4 regions of the Mesorhizobium sp. M7A.F.Ca.US.011.01.1.1 genome follow, and region 4 is predicted to be linked to each of the others. Evidence: predicted binding sites of a transcription regulator. Region 4 holds the regulator's gene; each other region holds the start of a gene.
What was found. Region 4 encodes PhoB, which activates phosphate uptake and scavenging genes when phosphate is short. Its sites were predicted from a motif close to TGTCATNNANCTGTCAT; they were not measured.
Positions count from the first base shown of each region.

Region 1 (4,012 bases), on a different contig from region 4:
GTTGACGATGCAACCCATCACCGCGACCTTGAGGTTCTCGACGCCGGGGTATTTGTCGCGCCACACGGGCATGTTCTTCCTGAGATCGGCCTGGATGTTCTGGGCGAGCTCCTGAAACACGGTGGAGGTGGTGCGGCCGCAGCCGGGACAAGCGGCAACAATCGGCACGAACTGCCTGAACCCCATGGTCTGCAGCAATTCCTGCGACACCTGCACCTCGCGCGTGCGGTCGCCGTTCGGCTCCGGTGTCAGCGAGATGCGGATCGTGTCGCCGATGCCTTGCTGGAGCAGGATGCCCATGGCGGCCGACGAAGCGACGATGCCCTTCGAGCCCATGCCAGCTTCGGTCAGGCCGAGATGCAGCGCGTGGTTGGAGCGCGTGGCGAGCTCGGTATAGACGGCGATCAGGTCCTGCACGCCGCTGACCTTGGCCGACAGGATGATTTTCTCGCGGCCAAGGCCGATCTCTTCCGCCATCTCGGCCGACAGGATCGCCGACTGCACGATCGCCTCGCGCATCACCTCCTGCGCCGTCAGCGGGAAACCCTTGTCCTGGTTGTCGTCCATCAGCCGGGTCAAAAGCTCCTGGTCGAGCGAGCCCCAGTTGACACCGATGCGCACCGGCTTGTCATGCTTGATCGCCATCCCGACGATATCGGCGAACTGGCGGTCCTTCTTGTCCTTGAAGCCGACATTGCCCGGATTGATGCGGTATTTGGCCAGCGCCTCGGCGCAGGCCGGATGATCGGCCAAAAGCTTGTGGCCGATATAGTGGAAATCGCCAACCAGCGGCACGTTGATACCAAGCCGCTGAAGCCGCTCATGAATGCGCGGCACGGCGGCGGCGCTCTCGTCGCGATCGACGGTGATGCGCACGATCTCCGACCCGGCCCGATGCAGGGCTGCGACCTGCGCAACCGTCTGGTCGATATCGGCCGTATCGGTGTTGGTCATCGACTGGACGACAACGGGCGCACCGCCGCCGACGACCACGCCGCCGACATCGACGCCGACCGACGTGCGGCGGGGGAAAGGAGAGGAAAAATATCCGGTCATGCCGGCAGCCTTTTGTCTCTGGAGCATCTTGTGTCCTGCATGGACGCACAACGACGCCCCGGGCCGATGCGCTGAGGTCCGGGCATGAGGTGGAGGAGCAAAGATGGCTTGTCAATGGCGACAGGTCGCCACTGGCCGGAATCGGTCCGCCGCCAGAGGCCAGGAAACAATCGATGATCTGGCGAAACGGGCGACGGCCGAAGCGGAAATTGAGCCGGTGCAAGTCCAGCTTCGGCTGACAGACCCGTGCTGGAAATCAAAACCCTCCACACCGGCGGCGTGGTGCCGCCGGGAAAAGAGGCCGCGGATATTGGGCAGCTATGTCAGGAGGGTATCAATGCGTGGTCGGTTTGCCTCTTAGTTTTTCAATCTCGTCCTTGAGTGCCAGCTTGCGTCGCTTGAGATTCACGATTTCGAGGTCGTCGACCGATGGATGATTCATCGCGTCATCGATTTCACGCTCGATGTCGCCGTGTTTCCGCTGCAACTCATCAAGATGGGATGCAAGAGACATGATTGGTTCTCCCTTTCATGGTTTTCCTCGATTGCAACCGTCACGGCGCGTCCACCGCAGGTTCGCTTCTGTGACGGCACGGTGACAGTGTGTCACCTTCCGCGGGCGATGTCGAATGATCCGTGGTAGCATTCCACGACACTTTGAAATGTGATATGGGCTGCACGCCGGTGACAAAACACCCGGCCCCGCCCAATCAGGCCCAGCTTTGGGCGCCGCAGACGTGCAGACGGTAGAGAATGTCCGATCAGGAACAGGCCGATATTCGCCTTGAATTTTCCCGCCTGAAGCAGGAACACGCCGATTTCGATGCCGCCATCAACGCGATGATCGCCATGGCCTGCGATCCGCTGCAGATCCAGCGCATGAAGAAGAAGAAGCTGTTCCTCAAGGACCGGCTGATGGCACTGGAAGACAAGATCATTCCCGACATCATTGCGTGAGTTGGCATTCGCTCGCCCGCGCGCTACCCGGCGATCGAAAGCTTTGCGGCACGATCACGCAGCAGGCCGATGAGTTCGCCGGTCCGCTCCTCGGACGTATCGATGGGGACCACCAGGCACATCGTCGCCTCGACCTTGCCCGGCGCTGAAAACACCGGTGCGGCAAGGCACTTCGTATAGGCATCGACAAGGCCCGAAGTGACGCAATAGCCGGTGACCTGCGCTTTTGCGATGTCGGCGACGAAATCGTCAAGCCGCAGTTTGCGCCCGTCGGGCAGCACGAGGTCGTCGTTTGACACCATGTCTTCGATCTCAGCCTTCTCCAGCCCCGCCAGAAGCAGCCGCCCCGAGGCTGTCCAGGGCAGCGGTATCTGCAAGCCGGTGGCGGAACTGATGCGGAACGGTCTGGTGCCGGGACTCGCATGGACGATCGTATAGCGGCCGCTCTGCAGCATGCACAGTTCAGAAGTCTCGCCGGTCTCGCGCGACAGATTGTCGACCTCCTGGCGCCCCCGCCTCAACAGGTCGTTGCCCCGCACATAGTCCATTCCGTAGAGATAGAGCTTCTTGCCGAAATAGACGCGATTGCCGTCGCCTTCCATTTCCAGCAGTCCCGCATCGACCAGCGACCGCACCAGCGTATAGGTCGTCGAGCGGGGCGCGTTCACGCCCTTGGCTAGGTCGCCAATGCCGATCGCGCGCTGGGTCGTGTGAAGAAACTCCAGAATCTCGAGCACCCGGTTGAGCCCCTTTTCACGGGAGCCCGAAATCTTCTCGCCGGCTGAAAGTGCCGAGGCATTGCCATCTTGCATTGTTGATTCCCGGTGTTAGTATCTGTCCTGTACAGGATACACGCGTCTCTTGTAAGAGACAATCGCTTCGGCGTCACTGACGCGTGTATTGCCTGTGCAAGGGGAACACAAACGAAAGGAGGTCGCCGTGAACGACACATCCGGAAGACGTGATTTTCTGAAATTGGGAATGGCGGGACTGGCGACGGCCGGCGTCGTGGGGGCGGCGGTAGCCGTCGATGCCCAGAAGGCCGCTGCCCAGGCAGCACCCGACAGCCTGCTGCGCACCGTGCTCGATCGCGGCAAGCTGATCGTCGGCACCGGCAGCACCAACGCGCCGTGGCACTTCGAGAACGATGCCGGCGAACTCGTCGGCATGGACATCACCATGGGGCGCATTCTTGCCAAGGGCCTTTTCGACGATCCGACCAAGGTCGAGTTCGTGATGCAGGATCCGGCACAGCGCATCCCCAACGTCACCACCAACAAGGTCGACATCACCATTCAGTTCATGACGATGAGCGCCCAGCGCTCGCAGCTGGTCAATTTTTCCCGGCCTTACTACGTCGAGGGCGTCGCCCTGCTGAGCCTTCCGACCGCCGAGAACAAGACCTTCGACAAGCTGCTTGCCGGCGGCTCGGCGACACGCGTCTCCATCCTGCAGAATGTCGATGCCGAGGCGCAGGTGCATTCGGTGCTGCCCGAGTGCCAGGTTATGCAGATCGATACCCAGGCCAACGTGCTGCAGGCACTGGAATCGAAACGCGTCGACGCCGCTGCCGTCGATCTGTCCACGGTGCGCTGGCTCGCCTCGCGCAATCCGGACAGATATTTCGACGCCGGCAAGAGCTGGCTGAGCATGCTTTATGGCGCGGCACTCCGGCAAGGCGACCTTGACTGGCTGACCTTCGTCAACTCGACCTTCACCATCGCCATGTTCGGCCACGAAAACGCACTCTACGATGCCGCCTTCAAGGACTATTTCGGACAGGAGCCGCCGGCGCGCCATCCCGGCTTCCCAGCCATCTGACCTGCCGGGCGGAAGGGCGTATCCAGCGCCCTTCCGCCTCCCTAGAGCAATTCCAGGAAAAGTGTGAAACGGTTTTCCGTCCGGAATTGCGTCAAAACAAAGAGTTAGAGCGGGTCGCCGTTTCCGTGAAACGGTGAACTGCTCTAAGCCTGCGGCACTGAGGCGGACGCATGGGCTA
Region 1 is NZ_RZRT01000046.1:32,395-36,406, forward strand. Features, by position in the region: gene ispG (flavodoxin-dependent (E)-4-hydroxy-3-methylbut-2-enyl-diphosphate synthase) at 1-1,056, opposite strand, end outside; gene EOA13_RS28580 (YdcH family protein) at 1,391-1,570, opposite strand; gene EOA13_RS28585 (DUF465 domain-containing protein) at 1,810-2,013, shown strand; gene EOA13_RS28590 (IclR family transcriptional regulator) at 2,037-2,825, opposite strand; gene EOA13_RS28595 (transporter substrate-binding domain-containing protein) at 2,953-3,834, shown strand; gene EOA13_RS28600 (amino acid ABC transporter permease) at 4,005-4,012, shown strand, end outside.
Region 1: EOA13_RS28580 (YdcH family protein) is a predicted target of PhoB. The motif match lies at 1,641-1,657, and genes of this name have one in related genera.

Region 2 (4,012 bases), on a different contig from region 4:
GAGTTTCCAGCGGGGACCGGAAGGCCCGATCCTCGTTCCGGACGCAGCCTATTCGAGGTTCGACGGCTTCTACGAAGCCAATGGCCATTTCAACGCACTGGTCGGCTGCAACACCTGGACGGCGGCGGCCTTGCGCATCGCCGGCCTGCGCACCGGCTGGTGGAACCCGCTGCCTGTATCGCTCGGCCTGTCGATGAGCTTGTACAATTAGCGTGGGTATTCCGCGAATTGGCGTCGCGTTCCTTCACACCCCCCTCTGTCCTGCCGGACAGTCCGGCAGGACAGAGGGGGGTGCTGTCCCACCAACCGATTGTGCTTGTACGCTCAGCGTCGAATGATCTTCTGAGCCTGCCACCCATAGAGCCAGTCCAGATCCGCCGCGAGTTTTTCCGACGAGCGCATTTTCAGGAACAGATTGCGCGCGATCGCCACAGGGCCTGCGGCATGCCAGGCAAGGCGGTTGATGGCGCCGCGACGGGCGACTCTGGCGACGCGCGGCCGCCGCAGGTTCTCCCAGGTTTGAAGACTTTGTGCCGGATCGGCGGGGAAGTCGGCGATGATATCGGCAAGCGTCGCCGCATCCTCGATCGCCATGGCCGCACCTTGCGCCGCGAACGGGGTCATTGCATGCGCGGCGTCGCCGATCAGCGCAATGCCGTTCGGTGTTGTCCAGGGCTGTTGCGGGTCGACAGTATGGATTGGCCAGGCCGTCCACGGGCCGGCCTGCTCGACCAGACGGGCAAGTTCTGCCGCGGTGCCGCGCAGGGCTCGGGTCAGGATCCCGGCGTCGGCGTTGCCGGACCAGCCCTCGGCAATGCGGTCGCCCTTGGTGAAGGCCGCGAGATTGAAGGCCGCACCCTTGCTGACGGGATAAGCGACCATATGGAAGCCGGGATGCAGGAAGGTGGTGACGCAGTCCCTGGCGCCGATGGCGGCAAAGCTCTGACCGGCGGCGCTCTCGGCCGCGACGGTGGCGCGCCAAGCCAGTTCGCCGGAGAAATGGTTTCTTGGCGACCCCTTGGCCGAATCGACAAGTGCGCGCACCGACGACCAGACGCCATCGGCCCCAACCAGCAGGAAACCCTCCGCCTCGACGGTTTTGCCACCGATCTCGGCCGTCGCGGTGATGCCATGCGGGCCGGTGTCAACGCCGCCGATGCGGGCGCCGGTGGTGAGATGGATATCCGGTATCTCGGCAGCGCGCGCGGTCAGTGCGGCCTGCAGATCGGCCCTGTGCGCGACGAGATAGGGTGCCTGCCAGCGCGTTTCGGCGGCTTGCCCCAGCGGCACGCGCGCCAGTTCGCGCAAGGTCGCGGCCTGCTTCAACACCACGGCTTCCGGCCGCACCGCCGCCGGCAGCAGCCGGTCGAGTACGCCAAGCTGGCGAAGGATGCGGGTCGCGTTGGGAGAGAGCTGGATGCCGGCGCCGGCAGCTTCCAGGCGCTGCGCCTGTTCGAACACCCGAACAGGGTAGCCGCGTTCGGCGAAAGCCAGCGCTGCGGTCAGCCCGGCAACGCCCGCCCCGGCGATGACAACTTGCCGGGATCGCGTGTCGGTCATCGGGCTGGTCGCGAAAGACTCAGGCGGCCTGATCGATGTAGATGCAGCCGGCCGGCAGCGTTTCGGTTGCCTTCAGCTTCGGCGAATAGCGGTAGAGCGTCGAGCAATAGGGACAGACTTTTTCGTTGTCGTCGCCCATGTCCAGAAACACATGCGGGTGGTCGAAAGGCGGATTGGCGCCCGTGCACATGAATTCCTTCACGCCGATGTCGATTGCCTGATAGCCCGCATCGTTCTGAAAATGGGGAATGGAACCGCCTGCCATCGTCGTCTCCTTAACGCAGTCTCGTCTGCATCTGGATCATATCAGGCCTCTTTGCAAGTTCGATGAAATCAAACTGTCGCAAAAGCCTGTCAGAGGATAAGTTAAGCCGGTTAACGCATGGCCCCGAAGACCGACACCGGTTTTCGGCAAGGACCATGCGTCGCCTTGGAGTGGTAGAGCGTCCTTTGCGCGTCCTGAATGACGCGCGGCGCTTTAGCTGGCTGACGGTGTGGAAGAGCGGGAATCATGAACGAACTGAAGCCGGTGCAGAACGAATTCGTGGATGTCGAGGTAACTCGCCCGGAGGGCGGCAATCCGGACCGGTTTGTCAACCGCGAGTTTTCCTGGCTGCAGTTCAACCGGCGCGTTCTCGAGGAATCGCTGAACCTCAATCATCCGCTGCTGGAGCGCGTCCGCTTCCTGTCGATCTCGGCCGCCAATCTCGACGAGTTCTTCATGGTGCGCGTCGCCGGCCTCGCCGGCCAGGTGCGCGAGGGCATCACGCTGAAGAGCCCCGACGGACGCACCCCCGAACAGCAGCTCGAACAGCTGCTGCGCGAGGTCGAGCGGCTGCAGGAAGATCAGCAGAAGAGCCTTTCGGCGCTTACCGTGCTGCTCAACAAGGAAGGCATCGAGAGCATCACCCGCGATGCGCTGACCAAGGACGAGAAAATCTGGCTGGAAGACCATTTTCAGGAGCAGGTTTTCCCGGTACTGACCCCGCTGTCGATCGATCCGGCGCACCCGTTCCCGTTCATTCCCAATCTCGGCTTCTCGATGGCGCTGCAATTGCGCCATCGCAAGAACGGCGAGGAGATGAGCGCGCTGCTGCGCCTGCCGGTGGCGCTGAAGCGCTTCATCCGTCTGCCGGACCGCAAGCATCATGTCCGCTTCATCCCGCTGGAAGAGGCGGTCGGCCTCTACATCGGCAAGCTCTTTCCCGGCTACGAAGTCAAGGGCTCCGGCACGTTCCGCATCATCCGCGACAGCGATATCGAGGTCGAGGAGGAGTCCGAGGACCTCGTGCGGCTGTTCGAAACGGCGCTGAAGCGGCGGCGGCGCGGTTCGGTGATCCGCATCGAATTCGACAGGCTGATGCCTGGCGAATTGCGCGACTTCGTCGCCGGCGAGCTTGGCGTGTCGTCCAGCCGCATCAGCGTCTTGACCGGTCCATTGGCGCTCAGCCAGATTTCCGAGATCGTCGCCGTTCCCCGCGACGACCTGAAATTCACGCCCTACAATCCGCGTTTTCCCGAGCGCATCCGCGAGCATGGCGGCGATTGTTTCGCGGCCATCCGCGAGAAGGACATCGTCGTCCATCACCCCTACGAATCGTTTGACGTCGTGGTGCAGTTCCTGCGCCAGGCGATGGCCGACCCGGAAGTGGTGGCGATCAAGCAGACGCTTTACCGCACCTCCAATGACAGCCCGATCGTGCGTGCGCTGGTCGACGCGGCCGAGGCCGGCAAGTCGGTCACCGCACTGGTCGAGCTCAAGGCGCGCTTCGACGAAGAAGCCAACATCCGCTGGGCGCGCGACCTGGAGCGCGCCGGCGTGCAGGTCGTGTTCGGCTTTCTCGAGCTGAAAACCCATTCGAAAATGTCGCTGGTGGTGCGGCGCGAGGACGGCAAGCTGCGCAACTACGTGCACCTCGGCACAGGCAACTACCATCCGGTAACGGCGCGCATCTACACCGACCTGTCCTTCTTCACCACCGATCCGACGATTGCCCGCGATGTCGCCCAGCTGTTCAATTTCATCACCGGCTATGCCGAGCCGACGGACGAAATGCGGTTGGCGATCTCGCCGTTCACGCTGAGAAGCCGCATCCTGAAGCACATTGCCGACGAGATTGCCTACGCGGTGCAGGGGAAACCGGCGCGCATCTGGATGAAGATGAACGCACTCGTCGATCCGATCATCATCGATGCGCTCTACGATGCCAGCCGGGCCGGCGTCGAGGTCGACCTGGTCGTGCGCGGCATCTGCTGCCTGCGGCCGCAGGTTCCGGGCCTGTCGGAAAACATCCGCGTAAAATCGATCGTCGGCCGGTTTCTCGAGCACAGCCGCATCTATTGTTTCGGCAACGGTCACGGCCTGCCGTCGGACGAGGCGATCGTCTACATCTCCTCGGCCGATCTGATGCCTCGCAATCTCGACCGCCGCGTCGAAACCATGGTGCCGATC
Region 2 is NZ_RZRT01000001.1:310,402-314,413, reverse strand. Features, by position in the region: gene EOA13_RS01565 (TIGR02117 family protein) at 1-211, shown strand, start outside; gene EOA13_RS01560 (FAD-dependent monooxygenase) at 325-1,560, opposite strand; gene EOA13_RS01555 (zinc-finger domain-containing protein) at 1,580-1,825, opposite strand; gene EOA13_RS01550 (RNA degradosome polyphosphate kinase) at 2,072-4,012, shown strand, end outside.
Region 2: EOA13_RS01550 (RNA degradosome polyphosphate kinase) is a predicted target of PhoB. The motif match lies at 1,889-1,905, and genes of this name have one in related genera.

Region 3 (4,012 bases), on a different contig from region 4:
TAACCAGACGACCGCTGCGCGCAATGTCGACGGCTGGACCAAAAGCGTCTGCACCCAATTGAAGGACCAGGGCGTGCAAATCTACACCATGGTGCTGCAATCCGACACCGCAGCCAACCGCGCGCTTTACAGCGCCTGCGCCTCTGATCCGAGCGGCTATTATGCAGTCAACGATCCGACCAAATTGCCGGACGTCTTCCAGCAGATTGCCAACAAGTTCTCAAAGCTGCAATTGACGAACTAAAGGCGGTCTCAACTCGTATGGGCGGCGACAATCTTGTCAACGGTCTCGGGGAAGAAGTCGGGCGCGGCGTGGCGTTTGCCGAACATCATATCGTACTGCAACAGGCGGAAATCGCGGATCGCCGGGTCGATGTCTTTCTGCCGCGCCCAATCGGGCGTGGCCTCGCCAGCCGGCGTCAGCAGCAAATTGCGGTCGACGACACGGTAGCGTTCGTTCATCTCGCCCAGGAAGCCGGTGTAGTAGGGATGGCTGATGCCGGCCGTCTTCAGGATATGATAGGGCAGGAAGGCTGGGCTGACGGCACCCATGTGCTCAGCCGGCCCGGTGCGGTTCGACCAGATGACAAGCGGCGTCTCATGATGCTCGAGGGCAGCCTCGGGCGACGCTTCCTTGCGCGGCGCGACATTGTCCTTCAGGAAGCCGGTTTCGACATAGACCGGCCCCAGCGGCGGCAGATGGTCGCCGAAGAAGGCGATCACGGTGGGGCGGGAGCGTGTCTTGGCCCATTCGACGAGGCGTTCGAGACCGCGATCGGCATCGGCTGAGCCCTCGGCGTAACTGAGCAGCGATTCGCGCGCCCACTGGCTGATTGGCGCCTGCACCGTGTGCGTCGGATTGTAATAGCGGTTCGGCTCGTAGGGACCGTGGTTCTGCAGGCTGACCGCAAAGAAGAACACCGGCTCATCGCTGGCGTCAGCCTCGCTGATGATCTCGTCGGTCATCGCGGCATCCGATGCCAGTGGCCCGCGTTTTTGCATTGGCGGCAGCGTCTCTTCCGACTTGAAATCGTTGAAGCCGAAATCGGCGTAGACCGCGCCACGGTTCCAGAACCAGTTGGTGCCGGGATGGATGGCGCGCGCCCGGTAACCCTGGCTCTTGAGGAAGGTTGCCAGCGAAGGCGTCGGCGTGCGCACATATTGCTGATAGGGGATGCTGCCTGCCGGCAGGAACGCGTTGGAAAAGCCGGTCAGCGCCTCGAACTCGATGTTGGCGGTCATGCCGCCGAATTCGGGCGAAAACATCGATCCCGAGCGCAGCGCCCGCACGTTGGGGATCGGGTCGGGCGTGATGGTGACGCCAGGCAACTTGGTCGGATCCCAGAAGGATTCGCTCATGACGATGATGATGTCCGGCTTCTCGGCCGGCACCGAGGCGGTCACACCGGGCCTGGCTATCGCTGCGATCGCCTTGTCGGAATAGCCCGGCGGCGCCGAGACATGCGCCATCGGCACATTGAGCGCAAAAGCCAGCGCAAAGCCGTTGGAGGCATAGTTTTCCTTCTGGTCCCACATGATCGGGATGATCTGCAGCCGGTCCCTGGTCCAGGAGAAGGTGGCGTAGTCCATGATCGAAACGAAGAAGGCGAGCAACGGCACTGCCAGCGTCAGCCGCGCAAGACGGCCCTTGCGGCTGAGTGCGGGAACCTTGCGGCGCCACACCCGCCAGCCATAGACGAGCAGTGACAGGCCGGCGACGATGCCGACGACCATGGCGAGCGCGGTCATCGGCCGGTCGCGCACCAAAAGCGGCAGCAGCGCGAAAATCTGGCGGGCATAGAGAAAATCGGTCGGATAGAGCGGATCGCCGAGATAGTGCGACTTCTGGTGGCCGACGAAGGCAAGGGATAGCGTCAGCGGCGCGACGATCATCAGGCTCTGATGGCTGCGGCCGAGCACCGCATCGAGGCCGATCAGGATCAGCGCAAACACGACGATGGTGGTCCAGCCGGGCTTCAGCGGCTGCAGGAAGAAGGAGACGGTGCCAGCAAAATCGCCGCGCACGATCAGTTCGATCGCAAACACCAGGACGGCCGCGATCGCCAGGCTGACAAGCCCATAGCGCACGACCGGCCATCTCCTGCCCGGCAGATAGCCGGTGGAGGGGTCGTCTTCCAGGAACTGTGGCGCGGGCTTGCCGGCGCGTTTGTAACTCTTTGCCACTTTAACTTCCCCACCCAGCGACAAGCACGTCACTCGATTGTCATGGAATTGTCACGCAAAGCTAGCGCCTGTAACGGAAATAAGAAGAGCCAGCAAACGAATCGTGAGCGGTTTTCATCAGGAGTGATCGCCAAAAAGCCTTTCGGAACAGGCACTCGGCGGACGGAGCCGCCGCCGGGCAGGGCCGAACCGGGCTTGACTTGGCGGCCTGCCTTGCGTCACAGGCAAGCAAAACCAGCCCTTGGGAGTCCTCGCATGGCCGTTGCATTCACCTTTCCTGGACAAGGCAGCCAGGCAGTCGGCATGGGCAAGGATCTCGCCGACGCCTTTCCCGAGGCGCGCAGAATCTTCCAGGAAGTCGACGACGCGCTCGGCGAAAACCTGTCGAAGCTGATCTGGGAAGGGCCGGAAGAGACGTTGATGCTGACCGCCAACGCGCAGCCGGCGCTGATGGCGGTGTCGCTGGCCGCGATCCGGGCGCTGGAATCGCGCGGCTTCTCGCTGAAAGGCAAGGTCGCCTATGTCGCCGGTCATTCGCTGGGCGAATATTCGGCGTTGGCCGCTGCTGGCTTCGTTTCGGTTGCCGATGCCGCCCGGTTGCTGCGCATACGCGGCAATGCCATGCAGGCGGCGGTGCCGGCCGGCGAGGGCGCCATGGCGGCGATCATCGGATTGGAACAGGCCGATGTCGAAGCAGCCTGCACCGAGGCATCCAAAGGGTCGGTCTGTCAGATCGCCAACGACAATGGCGGCGGTCAGCTGGTTATTTCCGGAACCAAGGCTGCGGTCGAACTGGCGGCGAAACTGTGCACGGAAAAGGGCGCCAAGCGAGCGCTGATGCTGCAGGTCTCCGCGCCTTTCCACTCCGCGCTGATGGCGCCCGCAGCCGACGTCATGCGGGAAGCCCTGGCCGGCGTGACAAAGAATTCGCCGGTGGTTCCCGTCCTATCCAATGTCACGGTTAGCCCGACCAGCGATCCGGACGAGATCGCCCGCCGCCTGGTCGAACAGATAACCGGCCGCGTGCGTTGGCGCGAGACGGTGGAGTGGTTCGGCGCGAACGGTATCACCACGCTTTACGAAATCGGCGCCGGCAAGGTGCTTTCAGGATTGGCGCGGCGCATCAACCGCGACATTGCCACCGCGTCGGTCGGCTCCGCGGCTGAGGTCGAGGCGGCGTTGGCGGCGCTTGGTTGAACGGCTTGACTTGAATTCGCTGATGCGCGGCCACATGAATACGTGCATCGCAACTAAGGTGCGGCATGTCCACATCGATCCGTCTTTCTCCTGAGATCAGGCTGCGCCTGGATGCTCTCGCGTCCAAGACTGGGCGCAGCAGAGCCTATCATATGCGTAAGTTCATTGAGCGCGGCCTTGAGGACGTAGAAGGCTACTACCTTGCCGCCGAGGTGCTGGCACGGATCAGGAGCGGCGAGGAAGGTATTATCAAAGGCGACGACTTCTGGGGCAGTGATGTCTACAGATAACCGTTATCCGGTTTGAGAGAAGGAAAAGACATGTTCGAATTGACTGGCCGCAAGGCGCTCGTGACCGGCGCATCCGGGGGCATCGGCGAGGCGATCGCCAGGATGCTGTATGCGCAGGGCGCGATCGTCGGCCTGCATGGCACCCGGGTCGAGAAACTGGAAGCGCTGGCCAGCGAGCTTGGCGACCGGGTCAAGCTGTTCCCGGCCAATCTCTCGAACCGTGACGAGGTCAAGGCGCTCGGCCAGAAAGCCGAAGCCGATCTCGAAGGCGTCGACATCCTGGTCAACAACGCCGGCATCACCAAGGACGGCCTGTTCGTGCGCATGTCGGATGCCGACTG
Region 3 is NZ_RZRT01000001.1:405,655-409,666, reverse strand. Features, by position in the region: gene EOA13_RS02085 (pilus assembly protein) at 1-244, shown strand, start outside; gene EOA13_RS02080 (LTA synthase family protein) at 253-2,184, opposite strand; gene fabD (ACP S-malonyltransferase) at 2,440-3,381, shown strand; gene EOA13_RS02070 (ribbon-helix-helix protein, CopG family) at 3,447-3,671, shown strand; gene fabG (3-oxoacyl-[acyl-carrier-protein] reductase) at 3,702-4,012, shown strand, end outside.
Region 3: EOA13_RS02080 (LTA synthase family protein) is a predicted target of PhoB. The motif match lies at 2,223-2,239, and genes of this name have one in related genera.

Region 4 (4,012 bases):
GTTCGACGTCGATCTCGACGTCCGCCTGAACCAGGTGACGGCGCTGATCGGCCCCTCCGGCTGCGGCAAGTCCACCTTCCTGCGCTGCCTCAACCGCATGAACGACACCATCGATTCAGCACGGGTAACCGGCAAGATAACGCTCGACGAAGAAGACATCTACGACAAGAACATCGATGTCGTCGAACTCAGGGCGCGCGTCGGCATGGTGTTCCAGAAACCCAATCCGTTCCCCAAATCGATCTACGAGAACGTCGCCTATGGTCCGCGTATCCACGGATTGGCCAAGCGCAAAGCCGACATGGATCAGATCGTCGAGTCGAGCCTAAAGAAGGCGGCAATCTGGAACGAGGTCAAGGACCGTTTGCAGGAACCTGGCACGGGTCTTTCCGGTGGCCAGCAGCAGCGTCTGTGCATTGCACGCGCCATCGCCGTGTCACCCGAGGTGATCCTGATGGACGAACCGTGTTCGGCGCTCGACCCGATCGCCACCGCTCGCGTCGAGGAACTGATCGACGAACTGCGTCAGAACTATACCATCGTCATCGTCACCCATTCGATGCAGCAGGCAGCGCGCGTGTCGCAGCGCACCGCGATGTTCCATCTAGGCTATCTGGTCGAGGAGGGCGCCACCGACAAGATGTTCACCACCCCCGACGACAAACGCACCCAGGACTACATCACCGGCCGGTTCGGCTGAGCTCAGGCATACGAGGGACGAAGATCATGGGTGAACATACCGTCGCATCTTTCGATGAGGATCTGGAGCAGATCAGTCAGCTGATCCGCGACATGGGCGATCTCGCCCGTTCGATGGTCAGTGGCTCGACCAAGGCTTTGCTCAATTCGGACAATGCGCTGGCGCAGCGCGTGGTTTCCGATGATGCCATCATGGATGCACGCCAGCGCGAGCTGGACGATCGCGCCATCACGCTGATCGCCAAGCGCCAGCCAATGGCCAACGATCTGCGTGCGGTGGTCGGTTCGATCCGCATGGCCGGCGACCTTGAGCGCATCGGCGACCTTGCCAAGAACATCGCCAAGCGCGTCGGCACTGTCGGGCTGAGTGTCACGCCGCACGACCTTTCGCATTCGATCGACGCGATGGCACAACTGGTGCTGATCCAGGTGCAGGGGGTCGTCGACGAGTATGCCGCCGCTGACGCGGCAGCGCTTGCCACGCTCAGAAACAATGACGAACGCATCGACGTCAAATACACCTCGGTGTTCCGCGAGCTGCTGACCTACATGATGGAAGATCCCCGCAACATCACGGCGTGCACGCACTTGTTGTTCTGCGCCAAGAACCTCGAGCGGATCGGCGATCACGTGACCAACATCGCCGAAAATGCCTATTATGTTTTGACCGGCACGCAGTTGCCAGCCAATCGTCCGAAGCAGGACGAGACGGCAATGTCCGCGCCAGCGGCATAACAGGGGTGACCAGCCGATGATCGCACCACGCATCATGGTGGTGGAGGATGAGGAGCCGCTAGGCGTGCTGCTCCGCTACAATCTCGAATCCGAAGGTTACCAGGTCGAGGTGGTGACGCGCGGCGACGAGGCCGAAATCCGGCTGCAGGAGAACGTTCCCGACCTTCTGGTGCTCGACTGGATGGTGCCTGCGGTTTCGGGTATCGAACTCTGCCGGCGCCTGCGAATGCGTCCCGAGACCGAGCGGCTGCCGATCATCATGCTGACCGCGCGAGGCGAGGAAAGCGACCGCGTGCGCGGCCTGTCGACCGGTGCCGACGACTATCTGGTCAAGCCTTTCTCGACGCCGGAGTTCATGGCCAGGGTCAAGGCGCTGCTGCGCCGGGCCAAGCCGGAAGTGCTGTCCAGCGTGCTAAAGGTCGGCGACATCGTGCTCGATCGCGAGTCGCACCGGGTCTATCGCAAGAAGAGCGAGATCCGGCTCGGGCCGACCGAGTTCCGCCTGCTCGAATTCATGATGCGCCATCCAGGCCGCGTGTTCTCGCGCAGCCAGCTGCTCGACAATGTCTGGGGCGAGACAATCTACATCGACGAGCGCACGGTCGACGTGCATGTCGGGCGGCTGCGCAAGGCGGTCAACAATGGCCGCATGCCTGATGTCATCCGCACGATCCGTGGGGCGGGCTACGCGATCAGGGAAGACTAGGTGGCTGTTCCGTCCCGATAGATCGGGAAAACTCGATTAGCACGCGGTCGCCAACAGCCGGTGGAATGTTGCACTCGTCTCATTGATGGGGAGCGAGCACGGGACGCCAGGAGCGATCATCCTCATCAGGTTTCGAATGACTGCGTTTGGGCCAAAGCGACAGGCAGCTTCTCGCGTTCCTCGATCTCCCAAACTCTCTATTGGGCCCCGGCTGGCCAGGAAGCACGGCGAATTACTTGATACGTCGTCATCTTTCCCGCAGACTTCGACCAGAAAGCCACGCAAGAATGACTTGAGTTAATTTAGATATACGTTCTTCAAATGACGCGTATTTTGCACAAATATACAATTTTAATAAATTACTTCAAATTGTTGCGAGTCCTCTCCTCTTTATTCATTTCTCGTCTGTCGATTGTTCAATGCGATCTCGGATCTAATGACGATTCCGTGGAACGATCTCGTTCTTTGCAGCGTTGCTTTGTAAGCGGTCGCCGGACCTTTGACCAGGTCGGATACCATTAGGAAGGATTTCTGATGAGCACGGTCTTAAACGCCAAGGGCATCCCTCTTGCCTACACCGGCGCTTCCACTCATTGGTTCTCGGCCACCGGGTCTGGACCGGAACTGCATGGCACCTCCGGCAACGACTCCTTCTGGGGAGACACCGGCGTCACTGTCACGATCTACGGCGGCGCCGGCGACGACTACTATCATCTCTATTCCACCAACAATAAGGTGGTCGAGGATCCCGGGGCAGGGATCGACACGATCGACACATGGATGAGCTACAAGCTCCCCGACAATTTCGAGAACCTCGTCGTTACCGGCGCCAACCGATTTGCGTTCGGCAATGCGTTGGACAACATCATCAAGGGCGGGTCGGGTCACCAGACGCTGGATGGCGGCAAGGGAAATGATGTCCTGATCGGCGGTGATGGCGCCGATACTTTCGCCATCTCCAAAGGTAATGGAAGTGATCTTATCTTCGATTTCGGTGCGACCGATGCGGTCCGCCTTAACGGCTACGACTTCACTTCGTTCGATGCCGTCCGTTCACAGATGGTCCAGGTGGAATCGAACGTGATGTTGAACCTCGGGTCCGACGAGATCCTGGTGTTCAAGAATACGACCATCGACAAGCTGCAGCCCACCCAGTTCGAACTTCCGATCGACAAGTCCGGAATGACGCTGTCCTTCTCCGACGATTTCAACACACTGAGCCTTCGGGACGGGCAGGACGGCACCTGGAATTCCAATTTCTGGTGGGGAGCGCCGAACGGTAGCACGTTGAGCAGCAATGGTGAGTTGCAGTGGTATATCGACGCCAATTATGGCCCGACGAGTTCGGTCCATCCGTTCAGCGTTGAGAACGGCGTCCTCACCATCACCGCCGCGCAGGCGCCGGAGGACATCAAGCCTCTGATCAACAACTACGAATACACCTCGGGGATCCTGACGACCCACGACACCTTCTCGCAAACCTACGGCTATTTCGAAATGCGGGCGGATCTCCCTGAAACAGCCGGAGCCTGGCCGGCGTTCTGGCTGCTTCCGGAGGACGGCTCGTGGCCGCCGGAGCTGGACGTTGTCGAAACGCGTGGCCAGGACCCGAACACGCTCTACATGACGGCGCATTCCAATGAGACGGGCGCGCACACGAAGGTTTCGTCAACGGTGAACGTTGCGGATACCGACGGTTTCCACACCTATGGCCTGCTCTGGACGAAGGATGAGCTTGTCTGGACCTATGATGGTGTAAAGGTCGCTCAAGCAGCGACGCCGGCCGACATGCACGATCCCATGTATATGCTGGCCAATCTCGCGGTGGGCGGCATTGCCGGCCAGCCTCCTGACCATCTGGCTACGCCAGCG
Region 4 is NZ_RZRT01000021.1:29,815-33,826, forward strand. Features, by position in the region: gene pstB (phosphate ABC transporter ATP-binding protein PstB) at 1-700, shown strand, start outside; gene phoU (phosphate signaling complex protein PhoU) at 727-1,434, shown strand; gene phoB (phosphate regulon transcriptional regulator PhoB) at 1,451-2,140, shown strand; gene EOA13_RS19730 (family 16 glycosylhydrolase) at 2,675-4,012, shown strand, end outside.